3 regions of the Shewanella sp. K8 genome follow, and region 1 is predicted to be linked to each of the others. Evidence: riboswitches for the same ligand, from Rfam matches in the RefSeq annotation. Region 1 holds a riboswitch; each other region holds the start of a gene.
The links. Region 1 has a riboswitch for lysine ahead of ON072_RS05000 (Na+/H+ antiporter NhaC family protein). Riboswitches for the same ligand answer to the same signal wherever they lie in the genome.
Positions count from the first base shown of each region.

Region 2: linked by a shared signal. The riboswitch ahead of lysC (lysine-sensitive aspartokinase 3) and the one ahead of ON072_RS05000 (Na+/H+ antiporter NhaC family protein) in region 1 are both predicted to bind lysine.
Region 3: linked by a shared signal. The riboswitch ahead of ON072_RS12715 (Na+/H+ antiporter NhaC family protein) and the one ahead of ON072_RS05000 (Na+/H+ antiporter NhaC family protein) in region 1 are both predicted to bind lysine.

Region 1 covers NZ_JAPEHY010000006.1:69,679-74,051, reverse strand. The annotation lists gene ON072_RS05015 (H-NS histone family protein) at 1-110, opposite strand, end outside; gene ON072_RS05010 (electron transfer flavoprotein subunit beta/FixA family protein) at 430-1,179, shown strand; gene ON072_RS05005 (electron transfer flavoprotein subunit alpha/FixB family protein) at 1,180-2,103, shown strand; lysine riboswitch at 2,194-2,392, shown strand; gene ON072_RS05000 (Na+/H+ antiporter NhaC family protein) at 2,474-4,045, shown strand; gene brnQ (branched-chain amino acid transport system II carrier protein) at 4,177-4,373, opposite strand, start outside.
Region 2 covers NZ_JAPEHY010000017.1:86,627-90,999, forward strand. The annotation lists gene arcA (two-component system response regulator ArcA) at 1-502, opposite strand, end outside; gene ON072_RS11070 (DUF3293 domain-containing protein) at 1,063-1,497, shown strand; lysine riboswitch at 1,580-1,756, shown strand; gene lysC (lysine-sensitive aspartokinase 3) at 1,893-3,260, shown strand; gene ON072_RS11080 (succinylglutamate desuccinylase/aspartoacylase family protein) at 3,250-4,356, shown strand.
Region 3 covers NZ_JAPEHY010000021.1:78,630-83,002, forward strand. The annotation lists gene ON072_RS12710 (HlyD family secretion protein) at 1-1,113, shown strand, start outside; gene ON072_RS12715 (Na+/H+ antiporter NhaC family protein) at 1,200-2,780, opposite strand; lysine riboswitch at 2,863-3,034, opposite strand; gene ON072_RS12720 (5'-methylthioadenosine/S-adenosylhomocysteine nucleosidase) at 3,281-4,075, shown strand; gene ON072_RS12725 (hypothetical protein) at 4,149-4,373, opposite strand, start outside.

The sequences.
Region 1 (4,373 bases):
ATGATCTTATCCAATTTGGCAGCCAGATCGCGCAGATCTGCAACGCTCAACTCTTTTACTGCGGCCTTAAAACGACGACCGTGAGTCAATATATCAAGAAAATCGCTCATAAGTATTTTGGTCCCACGCTAATTTATAAATTGGGTTATGGTGAACATCGCTATAAATAATAGAAACTATAAGAGTCTGGATCAAATATTTTTACGCCAATTGACATTAATTTCTTTATTTAACTCAATTCTACGACCATGAAAGTTGCCAAGTGTTCAAAAAACTGGCCTTAAAGTGTGACAGAAGTGACAAACGAGCGTTTAAGTTGCTGTTGACGTTAACGTCAACAGCACGTAAAGTTGAGCCATCCTGTACTGATGGCCCTGGTATCATCGGTACGCAACCCACATTAGATACAAGGTGTAGGAAGGAAACCCTATGAAAGTATTGGTGCCAGTAAAACGTGTGGTCGATGCCAATGTGAAGGTCAGGGTCAAGGCCGACAACACAGGCGTTGAAACAGCCAACCTGAAAATGGCGTTGAATCCATTTTGTGAGATTGCGGTAGAAGAAGCCGTGCGTCTGAAAGAAGCCGGCAGTGCTTCTGAAGTTGTCGTTGTCAGCATAGGTCCCAAGGCGGCACAGGAGCAGCTGCGTACCGCACTGGCTCTGGGTGCCGACCGTGCCATTCACATCGAAACCGATGAAGAGCTGGTGCCCCTTTCTATTGCCAAACTGCTCAAGGCGGTGCAGGACAAGGAACAGGCGCAACTTATTCTGCTCGGTAAGCAGTCCATCGACGGCGATAACAACCAGACAGGACAGATGCTGGCGGCGCTCGCCGGTATGCCTCAGGCAACCTTTGCATCTGAAGTGAAGCTGGAAGGCGAAACTCTGCTGGTCACCCGGGAAGTGGATGGCGGCTTACAGACTCTGTCCATGCCTCTGCCTGCCGTGGTCACCGCAGATCTGCGTCTGAATGAGCCCCGCTATGCTTCTTTGCCCAATATCATGAAAGCCAAGCGCAAGCCGCTGGAGACCATGAGCATTGATGACCTGGGAGTGGCGCTCAAGCAGCACGTACAGGTGTTGGACGTAGCAACGCCGGCCAGCCGTCAGGCGGGTGTGATGGTGGCTTCCGTTGAGGAGCTGGTGGACAAGTTGAAAAACGAAGCGAAGGTGATCTAAATGGCCGTATTAGTAATAGCAGAACACGATAATACCAGCCTGAAACAGGACACAGCCAAAGTTGTCGCCGCAGCCAAAGCCATAGGGGGAGATATTCACCTCTTGGTTGCCGGTCAGGATTGTAAGGCCGCCGCCGATGCTGCCGCCAAGCTTGAAGGCGTCAGTAAAGTACTGCTGGCCGATAACCCTGCCTATGGTGCTCATCTTGCCGACAATATTGGTGAACTCATCTTGTCTCTGAGTGGCGACTACAGCCACATTCTGGCTGCAGCTTCAAGCCAGGGTAAGGACATACTGCCAAGAGTGGCGGCTTTGCTGGATGTGGCTCAGCTTTCTGAGATCACCAAGGTGATTGATGCCGATACTTTTGTCCGTCCCGTCTATGCCGGTAACGCCATGGCGACCGTTAAGAGTCTGGACGATAAGAAAGTGGCCACAGTACGCGCCAGCGCCTTCGACGCCGTTGCCGAGACAGGCTCAGCTGAAATCAATCAGCTCGATAGCGTCTTTGACGCCAAGAGCAGCTTTGTATCCCAGAGCCTGACCGAGTCGGCTCGTCCGGAGCTTGGCAGCGCCAGAGTCATTGTTTCCGGTGGTCGCGGTATGGGTAGTGGCGAAAACTTTGCCATGCTGGAAGCATTGGCCGATAAGCTTGGCGCCGCCGTAGGTGCATCGCGGGCAGCAGTGGATGCCGGCTTTGTTCCCAACGACCTGCAGGTTGGCCAGACGGGTAAAATCGTGGCGCCAGAGCTTTATATCGCTGTGGGTATCTCCGGGGCGATTCAACATCTAGCCGGTATGAAGGACTCAAAAGTCATTGTGGCCATCAATAAAGATCCTGAAGCGCCTATCTTCCAGGTTGCCGATTATGGCTTGGAAGCTGACCTGTTTGATGTTGTGCCTAAATTGAACGAGTTGATTTAATCTGTGATCTAGGTCACGATAGGCGGCTTTGGGGTAGCATCCTCAAAGCCGCCTATGTTTTTATGTGCCTCACGCCTGACATCAGGCGTCCTGAGAAGTAGAGGCGCACTAAATATCAGTAGCGGTAAGCAGGGTGATTCCGTTTATGTATCGCGAAAGGATTTGGTGCCGAAGTGGTTGCGACTTATCAAGGTCCACCGCTGGGGCTGTTACCAAATAGGGGCAGCACTGCCATAGTATATTCTGTCGGGATGACAGATTGATGTTACTATGGAGCGCTACTGAAAGGACAGGTGCTACTCGGTATGCCATTGCCTTTTCCCACCAGTTCAGTTGCCCTCCATTCGTATTTAACGAAGAACAAGACTCAATGACACTAACAAGTTATGCCGATTCGGCACTCTCTTTGTTGCCGCCGGTTGTGGCAATTTTATTGGCGATCCTCACCCGTCGGGTGCTGTTATCGCTGGGACTGGGGATATTGATTGGAGCCCTGTTGCTCAATCAATGGTCGGTATTGGACACCGGGGTTTATCTGGGGCAAAGGGTGCTTTCCCTGGTATGGGACGATGGCGCTTTCAATGCCTGGAACCTGTATATTCTGGGGTTCCTGGTGCTGCTGGGGATGATCACTGCGCTGATCACCGTCAGTGGCTCGGCCAGAGCCTTTGCCAACTGGGCCAGACAGCATATCCGTAATCGCCGTGATGCCAAGCTGCTGACCATGTTTCTCGGCTGTGCGGTGTTTATCGATGACTACTTCAACAGCCTGGTGGTGGGCAGTATCGCTAGGCCTCTGACCGACAGATATTATATCTCCCGCTCCAAACTGGCGTATCTTTTGGATTCTACCGCGGCGCCCGTGTGCGTTATCTCGCCGGTGTCCAGTTGGGGCGCCTATATTATCGCCCTTATCGGCGGCATTCTCACCGCCCACGGGTTTACCGAGACCGGACATCTGAGCGCTTTCGTGCAGATGATCCCGATGAACTTCTATGCCCTGTTTGCCCTGGCGCTCTTGCTGTGCGTCACCTTTATGGAGCTGGATATCGGCGCCATGCGCAAACACGAGCTCAACGCCCGCAAGGGCAATCTCTATGATGAGTCCAAGGGGCTGCCACCCGGCGCCAATGCCGATCTGCCCGAGGCGGAAACCGGCCAGGTGCACGGCCTGTTCCTGCCCATAGGTGTCTTGGTGGTGGCGACCTTCTATTTTATGGTTTCCAGTGGTGCCGATGCCCTGGCGGCAGAAAGCCTGCCTTTCAGTATCATAGGTGCCTTCGAGAAAACCGATGTGGGCTCATCTCTGTTCTTTGGTGCTTCCATCGGTCTGGTGGTGACGCTGCTGCTGGCCTTTATCCAGAAGATTGAAGCCAAGATGATCCTCAAGGCACTCACCTCGGGTGCCCGTTCCATGTTGCCGGCCATCTATATTCTGATGTTTGCCTGGACCATAGCCGGGATCATAGGCTCACTGGAAACCGGCAAGTTTATGGCCAGCCTCGCCAGTGGCAATATTCCCTTTGCCTTGTTGCCGGCCGTGCTGTTTATTTTGGCTGGGCTTACCGCCTTTTCTACCGGCACCAGCTGGGGCACCTTTGGTATCATGTTGCCGATTGCCGCCGATATGGCCATGGGCAGCCACAGTGGCATGATGTTGCCTATGCTGGCCGCCGTGCTTTCCGGGGCTGTGTTTGGCGATCACTGCTCGCCGATATCGGACACCACGATTCTGTCATCCACAGGTGCCAGCTGCCATCATATCGACCATGTGCTGACTCAGTTGCCCTATGCGGTCTTGGTAGCAGTTATTTCCCTCGGCGGCTATATAGTACTCGGCTTTACCGAGTCGGTATGGCTTGGGCTTGCCAGCAGTTGTGTGCTGTTTATGCTCGGGCTGGTGTGGCTCAAGTGGCAGCAGCCCAAAAACAGTGCTGCCTAACCGGCCAATTAAAAAACGCTGCCTCGGCAGCGTTTTTTGTTACCTATATTTCAGGGCCATTGGAGTTGGAGGCGTACTCTCGTCTTGGATATTCAGGCTAAATACCTATTGATTCAAACTGGCCTCGCCAATTATTTTTGTGGCAGCTCTATTGAGTTTTCCGTGATGACGCGAGCCGATGCCGAGCGGGCAAACAGAGTCAAACTCGTCGCTATGGCCAGAACAATAACCGTCGGGACAATCCAAGCTGCATAGCAAGCGTATAAGGGTAGATATTGGTTCAAAATTGCATCCAGGTTGGCAGGCATACTGCCGAGAATATGCAAGG
Region 2 (4,373 bases), on a different contig from region 1:
CGCGGAATTCGCTACGTGGCAGCTTGTAAGATTCACCCTGTGGGCTCACCAGAGAACGGCTGTTGATTTCCAGGCTCCAACCATTGAAACGATAGTATTCAACGGCAGCCTTTTCTTCAATTTCAGCGCCAGAGCTGTTGACTCGAGTCAGCAGGTTACGGGCACGAATGGTCAGTTCACGAGGGTTGAACGGCTTGGTGATGTAATCATCGGCACCGATCTCCAATCCAAGGATCTTGTCCACTTCGTTGTCACGGCCAGTAAGGAAGATGAGACCGATATTGTTGATTTCGCGCAATTCCCGCGCCAACAGCAAACCATTCTTACCTGGCAGGTTGATATCCATAACCACCAGGTTCACCTTGTTTTCCTGCAAGGCTTTGTGCATCTCTGCGCCATCATTGGCTTCGGTTACCACATAACCTTCTGCCTCGAAAATACTTCTCAGCGTGTTACGGGTAACGGCTTCATCTTCAACGATCAGAATGTGCGGGTTTTGCATGTTATTTACCTAATTAAATCAGTTTATCTAACCATGAGCGCGGGTGACGCTCCGCTATACTCTCTAAAACGCCAACATTCACAGGGTTCACGTAAGTGCTGTTCAAAACTGAAATGAAACGGCAACACACTTCATGATTAGCAAAAAGTATGCTCTCCACCCGGAGAGGCGCGAACTGTACTGTCTAGGATTCCCAGTGGCGGGATTTAGTTCCTGAAAGACATGGAAAATCCAGAAAATGTCATCTTAAAACCAGATTACATTTGGTACAGAGTCGTTATCGATAGAGACTTATGCTGTAGCGTAATGGCGCTAGCCGGGTCACACACTTAACTCTAAGCCTCTGTCGATACAATCCATTGTACTAGGATTGGGCATTTGTTAACAAATGAAATGTTAACAAATTAATGTTTAACTATGATCTATATCACAAGTTTTTACGTTACCTATTGAAAGATAAGCATTTTGTATTTTGTCTTACTGTGAGCTTGCTCACGGGGCTAGGGGAATGCAAAAGCCTTTGCTAGAATAAATCCGGTTCATTAGAGACAGATACTACAATGGATGCTGCATTTGAAAGTCTCTGGCAGTACTACCAGAGCGCATGCTTTTTATTGACTCAGTCGTTTTCTTCCGCTGTTCCTTTCGCTATTGTCACCGCCCATAATCCCCTTGGGCAAAAACTCACTTCTTGCCAAAACCGCCTTCTCGATCGGCAGCTACAACACGATATTGATAAGCTGGGCATTCCTTACCGGGCGATCATAGGCGCTGCCGATGATCTCAGTCATATGGAAAAAAGCTGGGCTCTGTTTCTGGATAAGGCCGCGGCAATCGAACTGGCATCAAAGTATCGCCAAAATGCCCTTTACTACGTTGATAGTGGGCTCTTGACCTTGGTGCCTTGCCTGAAAGGGGAGCGAGAGGTGGCGCTTGGACAGTTTGCTGCCAGGGCGCGCCTGGTCAGCGAGTTACCCGAGCTCAGTGACGGATGAGTTGAGGAAATTTCATCCTGCGCAAATTAGCATTGACTTCATAAGGACTTTATTGCTAATTTTTTCATCCCTTTCGCGAGAAAGGAACAGAAGAGGTGCGTTAACTAGGTAGTGAGTCAGAGGAGGCCAATTCTCCAATGACGGCTCATGAGGGAGATTAACGCCGAGGTCGGGATGCGTATTGGCTATGCTTCCGGTCGGTTGGTCAGGCTGAATCCTGGCGACTGTCACCTGGTTTTGGTGGAGAGCTTCTGGTGACGATCGCTGTTTCCCTGCTATAGGGTGCGTTATCTCTGCACCAGGCTCTTCGAACGTTATCTGTTCGGAGCTTAACTCATGAAATCTATTCTCGTTATCGACCTTTCCCTGTTACCTGCCTGTGGGGGAATGCGCTGATGTCTCTTGTTGTTGCCAAGTTTGGTGGTACCTCAGTTGCCGATTATCAGGCGATGAATCGCTGTGCCGATATAGTGCTTGGAAACCCGGCCACCCGTCTGGTTGTGGTCAGTGCATCCAGTGGCGTAACCAATCTGTTGGTGGAGCTGTCCCAGGCAGACATGGGGGATGAGCGCCGTCTCAAGCTATTGAAAGAGATAGCCACCATTCAATACGCAATTCTGGATAAACTTGGCAGACCGGCAGATGTTGCCGCGGCGCTGGATGCTTTGCTCAGCCGCATGGCAACGCTCAGTGCCAGGTTATTGCAGGCGCCGAGTCATGCTATGGTCGATGAGATCCTATCTTTGGGCGAACAGTGTTCTTCAGCGCTGTTTGCCGCGGTATTGAGAGAACGTGGTGCCAAGGCCAGCGCCTTTGATGTGCGCCAGGTGATGCGTACCGATAGCCATTTCGGTAAGGCCGAGCCACAAATCGCCGAGTTGAAGCGACTGGCGACAGAGAAATTGCAACCTTTGCTTGAGCAGCAACTGCTGGTGACCCAGGGCTTTATCGGCGCCGATGCCGATGGCCGAACCACTACGCTTGGGCGTGGTGGCAGCGATTATTCTGCGGCCCTTTTGGCTGAGGCGCTGGAAGCCGATGCGGTCGAGATCTGGACCGATGTAGAAGGGATTTACACCACGGATCCCCGACTGGCTCCCAACGCCAGGCCTATCGCAGAAATCAGTTTTAATGAGGCGGCAGAGATGGCTACTTTCGGTGCCAAGGTGTTGCACCCTGCCACCATCTTGCCGGCGGTGCGTCAACAGATCCAGGTGTTTGTCGGCTCCAGTCGGGCACCGGAAAAAGGTGGCACCTGGATCCGTCACCAAGTGGAAGATGAGCCGGTATTCAGGGCCGTTGCGGTGAGACGAGATCAGACCCTACTTAACTTGCACAGTTTGCAGATGTTGCATGCCCAGGGCTTTTTGGCAGAGACCTTTGCCGTGTTGGCGCGGCACAAGATCAGTGTCGATCTCATTACCACCTCAGAGGTGAACGTGTCGCTGACGCTGGACAAAACGGGCTCAGATTCGGCCGGCAAGGGGCTTCTGACCGAAGCCCTGCTGCAGGAATTGTCGCAAAACTGCCGTGTGCGGGTGGAAGATAAGCTGGCTCTGGTGGCCATCATAGGCAACAAGATAGCCACTACTGCCGGGATCTGTCGCCGGGTATTTGAAGTGCTCGAACCCCACAACGTCAGGATGATCTGTCAGGGCGCCAGTCCGCACAATCTTTGTGTCTTGGTGTCGGAAGCCGAAGCCGGTGATGTTGTTGCCGCTTTGCATCGTAACCTGTTTGAAGGGGCTCAGGATGCAGCTTGAACATCTGCCGGTTGGGGAGCTGGCTGCCGGCCAGCCCTTGACCATACCTGTTTATCGCTTCAAAGGTACCAGCGATGCGGCGCCCAGCGTCTATATTCAGGCCAATGTGCATGGCGCCGAGGTGCAGGGCAATGCGGTGATTTTGCAATTGCTGCAGTACTTCAAGGCTCATCCGCCTCTGGGAGATATCACCCTGGTGCCTCTGGCCAACCCCTTGGGGATTAACCAGAAAAGCGGTGAGTTTACCTTGGGCCGTTTCGATCCCATCACAGGTATCAACTGGAACCGAGCCTATCTGGATCAGGCTGTCCACCTGGATGACTGGTATCTGCAGCATAGTGAGCTGCCGGAGCCAGCACTGTTTGACGCTTTTCGTCGTCTTCTTATTGCCAACTGTGAACAGGCATTGGCCAATCCCTGGGGAGTGACGACCGGGCAGAGATTGGCGCTCAATCTGCAAAAACTGGCGCACGGCGCTGACATAGTGCTGGATCTGCACACCGGCCCCAAGTCCTGTAAACATCTCTATTGCCCCGAATATGAGCTGTCCGCTGCCGGCTACTTTCATATTCCCTATACCCTGGTGATGCCTAAAGGTTTTGGCGGCGCCATGGATGAAGCGGCCTTCAATCCCTGGTGGCAGCTCAGCGACTATGCCAATAGCCGGGGCAGAGAGCTGAAAGTCGCAGTGTCGGCCTTTACTTTGGAGCTTGGCAGCCAGGAGCGTATCGATCTTGCCGATGCCAGCCGAGATGCGGAAGGCATATTAAGTTATCTGAGCTATAGAGAGGTGATAGCCCAGAGCATACAGCCCGAGGTGATGTTGCGTTTTGCTTGTATGCTGAAAGACTATCGAAAGTTTCACGCACCTATGGCAGGTATGGTGGAGTATCTGGCCGAGCCGGGAGTACCTTTGGCTGCGGGTGCGCCTCTGGTCAATATGCTCAGGCTCGACCGAGTCGATGCCGGCACTGAAGTCACCAGGCTCTCGCTCAATGAGGATGTGATCCCTGTGCTGCATTTTGCCTCGGCGTCTGTGCACCAGGGAACTGAGCTCTACAAGGTGATGACCAACTACTTCACTCTTTCTGGTTAAGTCAGAGCCGGATATGA
Region 3 (4,373 bases), on a different contig from region 1:
CTCACTTATACCGCCATCTGCGTCGCCATCTTCAAGATTTTCCGCATCCCGCTCAACAAGTGGAGCGTGCCTACTGCCGTGCTCGGCGGAGTAGTACTGATAGGCACCTTGATTTTGTTGATGAACTACAACCATCCCCATACTGCCATGGGCAGCCAGATGTATGTCACCACCCCGCTGATCCCCTCGGTGCGCGGCAAGGTCATAGAAGTGCCCGTCATCCCCAACAAACTGCTGAAGGAGGGCGAGCTGCTGTTCCGGGTCGATCCGACTCCTTATCAGACAGAAGTCACCCGGCTGGAGGCCAGCCTGGAGCAGGCCAAACAGGCGGTATTGGGGCTGGACGCCGCCTATAAGGCCGCCGAGGCCAGTCGCATCAAGGCCGAGGCCGAACGGGACAGAACCCAACTGGAATATGAGCGCTACCGCCGCGGTTTTGAAAAAGGCGCCTTTACCCGCGCCGATGTCGACAACCGTCATCAGTATTATCTCGGCGCCCAGGCCTCAGTAGAGGCGGCCGAGGCCGAAGCCCGGCGCGCCAAGCTGGCACTGGAAGCCGAGTATCAGGGGCAAAACACCCAGGTGGCCGAAATTGCCGCCATGTTGGAAAAAGCCAGATTCAATCTGGAAGAAACCAGCATGCGCGCCCCCTCAGACGGTTATGTGACCCAGTTGACCCTGAGACCGGGAATGATGGTGGTGCCCATGCCCCTCAGGCCTGTGATGACCTTTGTCCATCAAGAGGAGCGCTTTTTTGTCGGCGCCTTTAGGCAAAACTCGCTGCTGCGGCTGAAACCCGGTTTCAAGGCCGAGCTGATCTTCCGCGCCCTGCCGGGCAAGGTGTTTCAAGCCGAAGTGGTCGAAGTGCTGCCAGCCATAGGTGAATCTCAGGTGCAGGCGCAGGGGCAGCTCTATGGCTCGTCACAGATTCGCCTCAACGGCCGGCCACTGGTCAAACTCAAGCCGCTGGATGATCTGAGTCAGTATCATTTGCCACTGGGCACCAATGTGGAGATCGCCATCTATTCCGATAGCTTTGAGCATGTATCAATCATGCGTAAAGTCTTGATAAGGATGAAAAGCTGGCAGAACTATCTCTATCTGGATCACTGATACTCCTTATCGTCACGCAAGCCCTGTAAAAGTAAAAAGCCCCCGGGGGGAAACTCCCGGGGCTTTTTTGGTATCCCATCTCAGCCTCAGCCGATGGCGGCCTCGGGGGCCGCCTGGAAGCGCCTGGCGTGATAGAGGCAGAAGAGTGCAAACCAAGCGGCACTCACCAGGAAACCGGCCAGGGTGGAATGCAGCAGCCCCATGGCCAGATACCCCAGCGCCGCCCCGAAGGCGACGGTCAGGGCATAAGGCAACTGGGTCAGCACATGATCTATATGGTGACAGCCGGCGCCGGTGGCCGACAAAATACTGGTACTGGAGATGGGCGAGCTGTGATCGCCAAACACAGCGCCGGCCAGCACAGCCGACAACATGGGCAGCAGGAGTTGGATATCGCTGGCGGCGGCCATATCACCGGCGAGTGGCAACATGATACCAAAAGTGCCCCAGCTGGTGCCTGTGGCAAAAGCCATTGCACAGGAGAGCACAAACACCACCACAGGCAGCAGCCCTGTGGGCAGGTTGCCGTTGGCCAGGCTGGCGAGATATTTGCCGGTTTCCATGTCACGCACCACGGCGCCTATGGTCCAGGCAAACAGCAGTATGTTGATCGCCGGCAACATGGCCATAACGCCTCTGGGGGCGGCGCGCAGCCAAGTGGATATCCCAAGACCGAGACGCAGAGCCAACAGGCCGGACACCGCCAGGCTGCAAAGGGCGCCATAAACCAAAGACGAACCCACATTGGTATGTTCAAAGGCGCCCAGCACACTGAAGGCCTGACCATTGGCGGCCAATACCTGAGCCCCGGAGTCCAGCATGAAATAGATACTCGCCGCCGTCAGTGTCACTATCGGCAACACCATATCCAGCATGCCGCCGCGGCTGTCGGCCGGGGCTTCCATATCCAGCCCTATTGGCCGGCCCTTGGATTCATCCCAGAGCTTGCCTTCGAGCGCCCGCTGCTCATGCTGTCGCATCGGCCCAATATCCAGTTGGAAGGCGATGACTACCACCACCATGATCAGGGTAAATACCGCATAGAGATTCATGGGGATCATCTGCACAAAAGCGGCGATCGGGCTCTGCTCTGTCACCCCATGGGCCACGAGTATGCCGCCCACCAGGGCGATGATATAGGCCCCCCAGGAGGAGATGGGCATCAATACGCACACGGGTGCCGCGGTTGAGTCCAGCAGATAGGCCAACTTAGCGCGGGAGATCTGGAATCTGTCGGTCACAGGGCGACAAATGGGCCCCACCGACAAGCTGTGGAAGAAGTCGTCAATAAAGAAGGCAAACACCATCAAGCCGGTGAGCGACTTGGCACTCTTGCGGCTCTGGCAACGTCTGGCGGCCCATTCGGCAAAGGCACGGGTCGCCCCCGAGGCGGTCATCAAGCTGATAAGCCCACCCAGCAGCAGCATAAACAGCAGCATATTCAGGTTATCGCTGTTGGGAGCACCATCGACCCAGAAGATTTTCAGCACACAGTCAAACAGGTAGCGCAGCGATTGCAGCGGTGAAAACTGCTGTAACATCAGGCTGCCGGCGACTATGCCAACCCCGAGGGAGAGCAGTACTCTACGGGTGATGATCGCCAGCGCAACCGCCAGCAGAGGAGGAACTATGGACCAGGGAGAGTCCGCAAAATGCATGATATTCATGATCTCTTTACACCAAAGAAGGTGGAGATCTACCGATAGGATCGAAGAAACTCAGACCAAGGAGGGCAGAAACTTCTCAGCTCCTTCAGGTAGCGCTCCATAGTGGATGACTATGGCAGTCCTGCACCTGTTAGATACAGAACCAGCAGCTAGGTTTGATGACCTGGCTACTTCGGCGCCGACTCCTTTCCCCGGGCCTCAAAGGCATCACCCTCTTCCCGGTTACTCTTAGGCAGCGCGCCTCTACTCAAAGGTATTCGACTGGCATTCTAACTATCACGACCCCAATAGCAAGCCAGATTGTGCCTCTGGCGGTAAATATCCCGCCCGGTTGGCATTAAGCCTTTGGCAAGTGACTCATGTCTGGGCTCGCAAATGCCAGCTCCGGCTGTTGACGGCAACCACAGCTGCACCTAGGATCGCCCTCCCCTACCGCGACACTGAAATAACAATTAAAGGTGTGCAAATGACTCTGTTACAACGTTTTTGTGTGGCACTCTGTGCCTTGTTCTCCAGCCATTCCATGGCAACCCCCCGCCCGGGCACCTATACTGCTGCAAGGTGCCATGGATGTCGAAGTCGACACCCTGGTTCAGGCCCTGAAAGACCCCAAACAGACAACTCTTGGTTCCTGGACTTTCTGGCAAGGCACTGTGGATGGCTATCCTGTCATAGTGTCCCGTACTGAAATAGGTATGGCCAATGCCGCCGCCTCCACCACACTGGCGATAGAAAAATTTCAACCCGGTTTTATCATCAACCAGGGCACCTCCGGCGGCCACGACCCGGCGCTGCACCGCGGCGACATAGTATTGGGGAAATACAGCTTCAATATGGGTTCCTATCGCAGCGATCTACACCCCAAAGGCCAAGGCATAGATCCCAAACGCTGGCATAACTTCGATGTCACCATGCGTTTGCGTCAGGATGGCAAGCTGGTGGAACACAAGCGCTTTGATGCCGATCCCAAGCTGCTGGCTCTGGGACAACAACTGGCGTCAGCTTATCGCCATGGCAAGGTAGTGACCGGCGTGATCGGCAGTGCCGATGAGTGGAACCGCGAAGTCGACCGCATCGAGTGGCTGCACCAAACTTATCAAACCTCGGCCGAAGAGATGGAAACCGCTGCGGCCGCCCTGGTTGCCAAGGCCTATGCGATCCCTTTTATCGGGATTCGGGTACTCTCCAATACCGACCTGCACGGCGAAGAGTTTGAGCCACAAACCGCTATCCACTGTCAGCAGTTTGTCATTGAGTACACCAAGAAGTTGATCGCAGGTTTGGAAGGTAAATAAGTCTCGAGGACTTCAAAGTAAAAGCCGGTGATATTGTCCACCGGCTTTTGTTTTTTCAGGCCCTCATCTTAAGCTAGCTCGCCGGCGATAAGAAAATGGCCTCCACCTCTTTGGCCAGTGTCTGCCAGCCCAGTTTCGAATAGCCTTGCTGGTAACGGTATTCCCAAACCTTGGTTTCCGACTCGGGTGCTTGTTTTCGCTGGATAACCAAGCGGTAGTCATCCATCGTTGGTGACTCTGGCTCCGGCAATGACAGGCTGGCAAAAGTCTGCTTGCTCTCGGCACAGCTCTGGCCGCG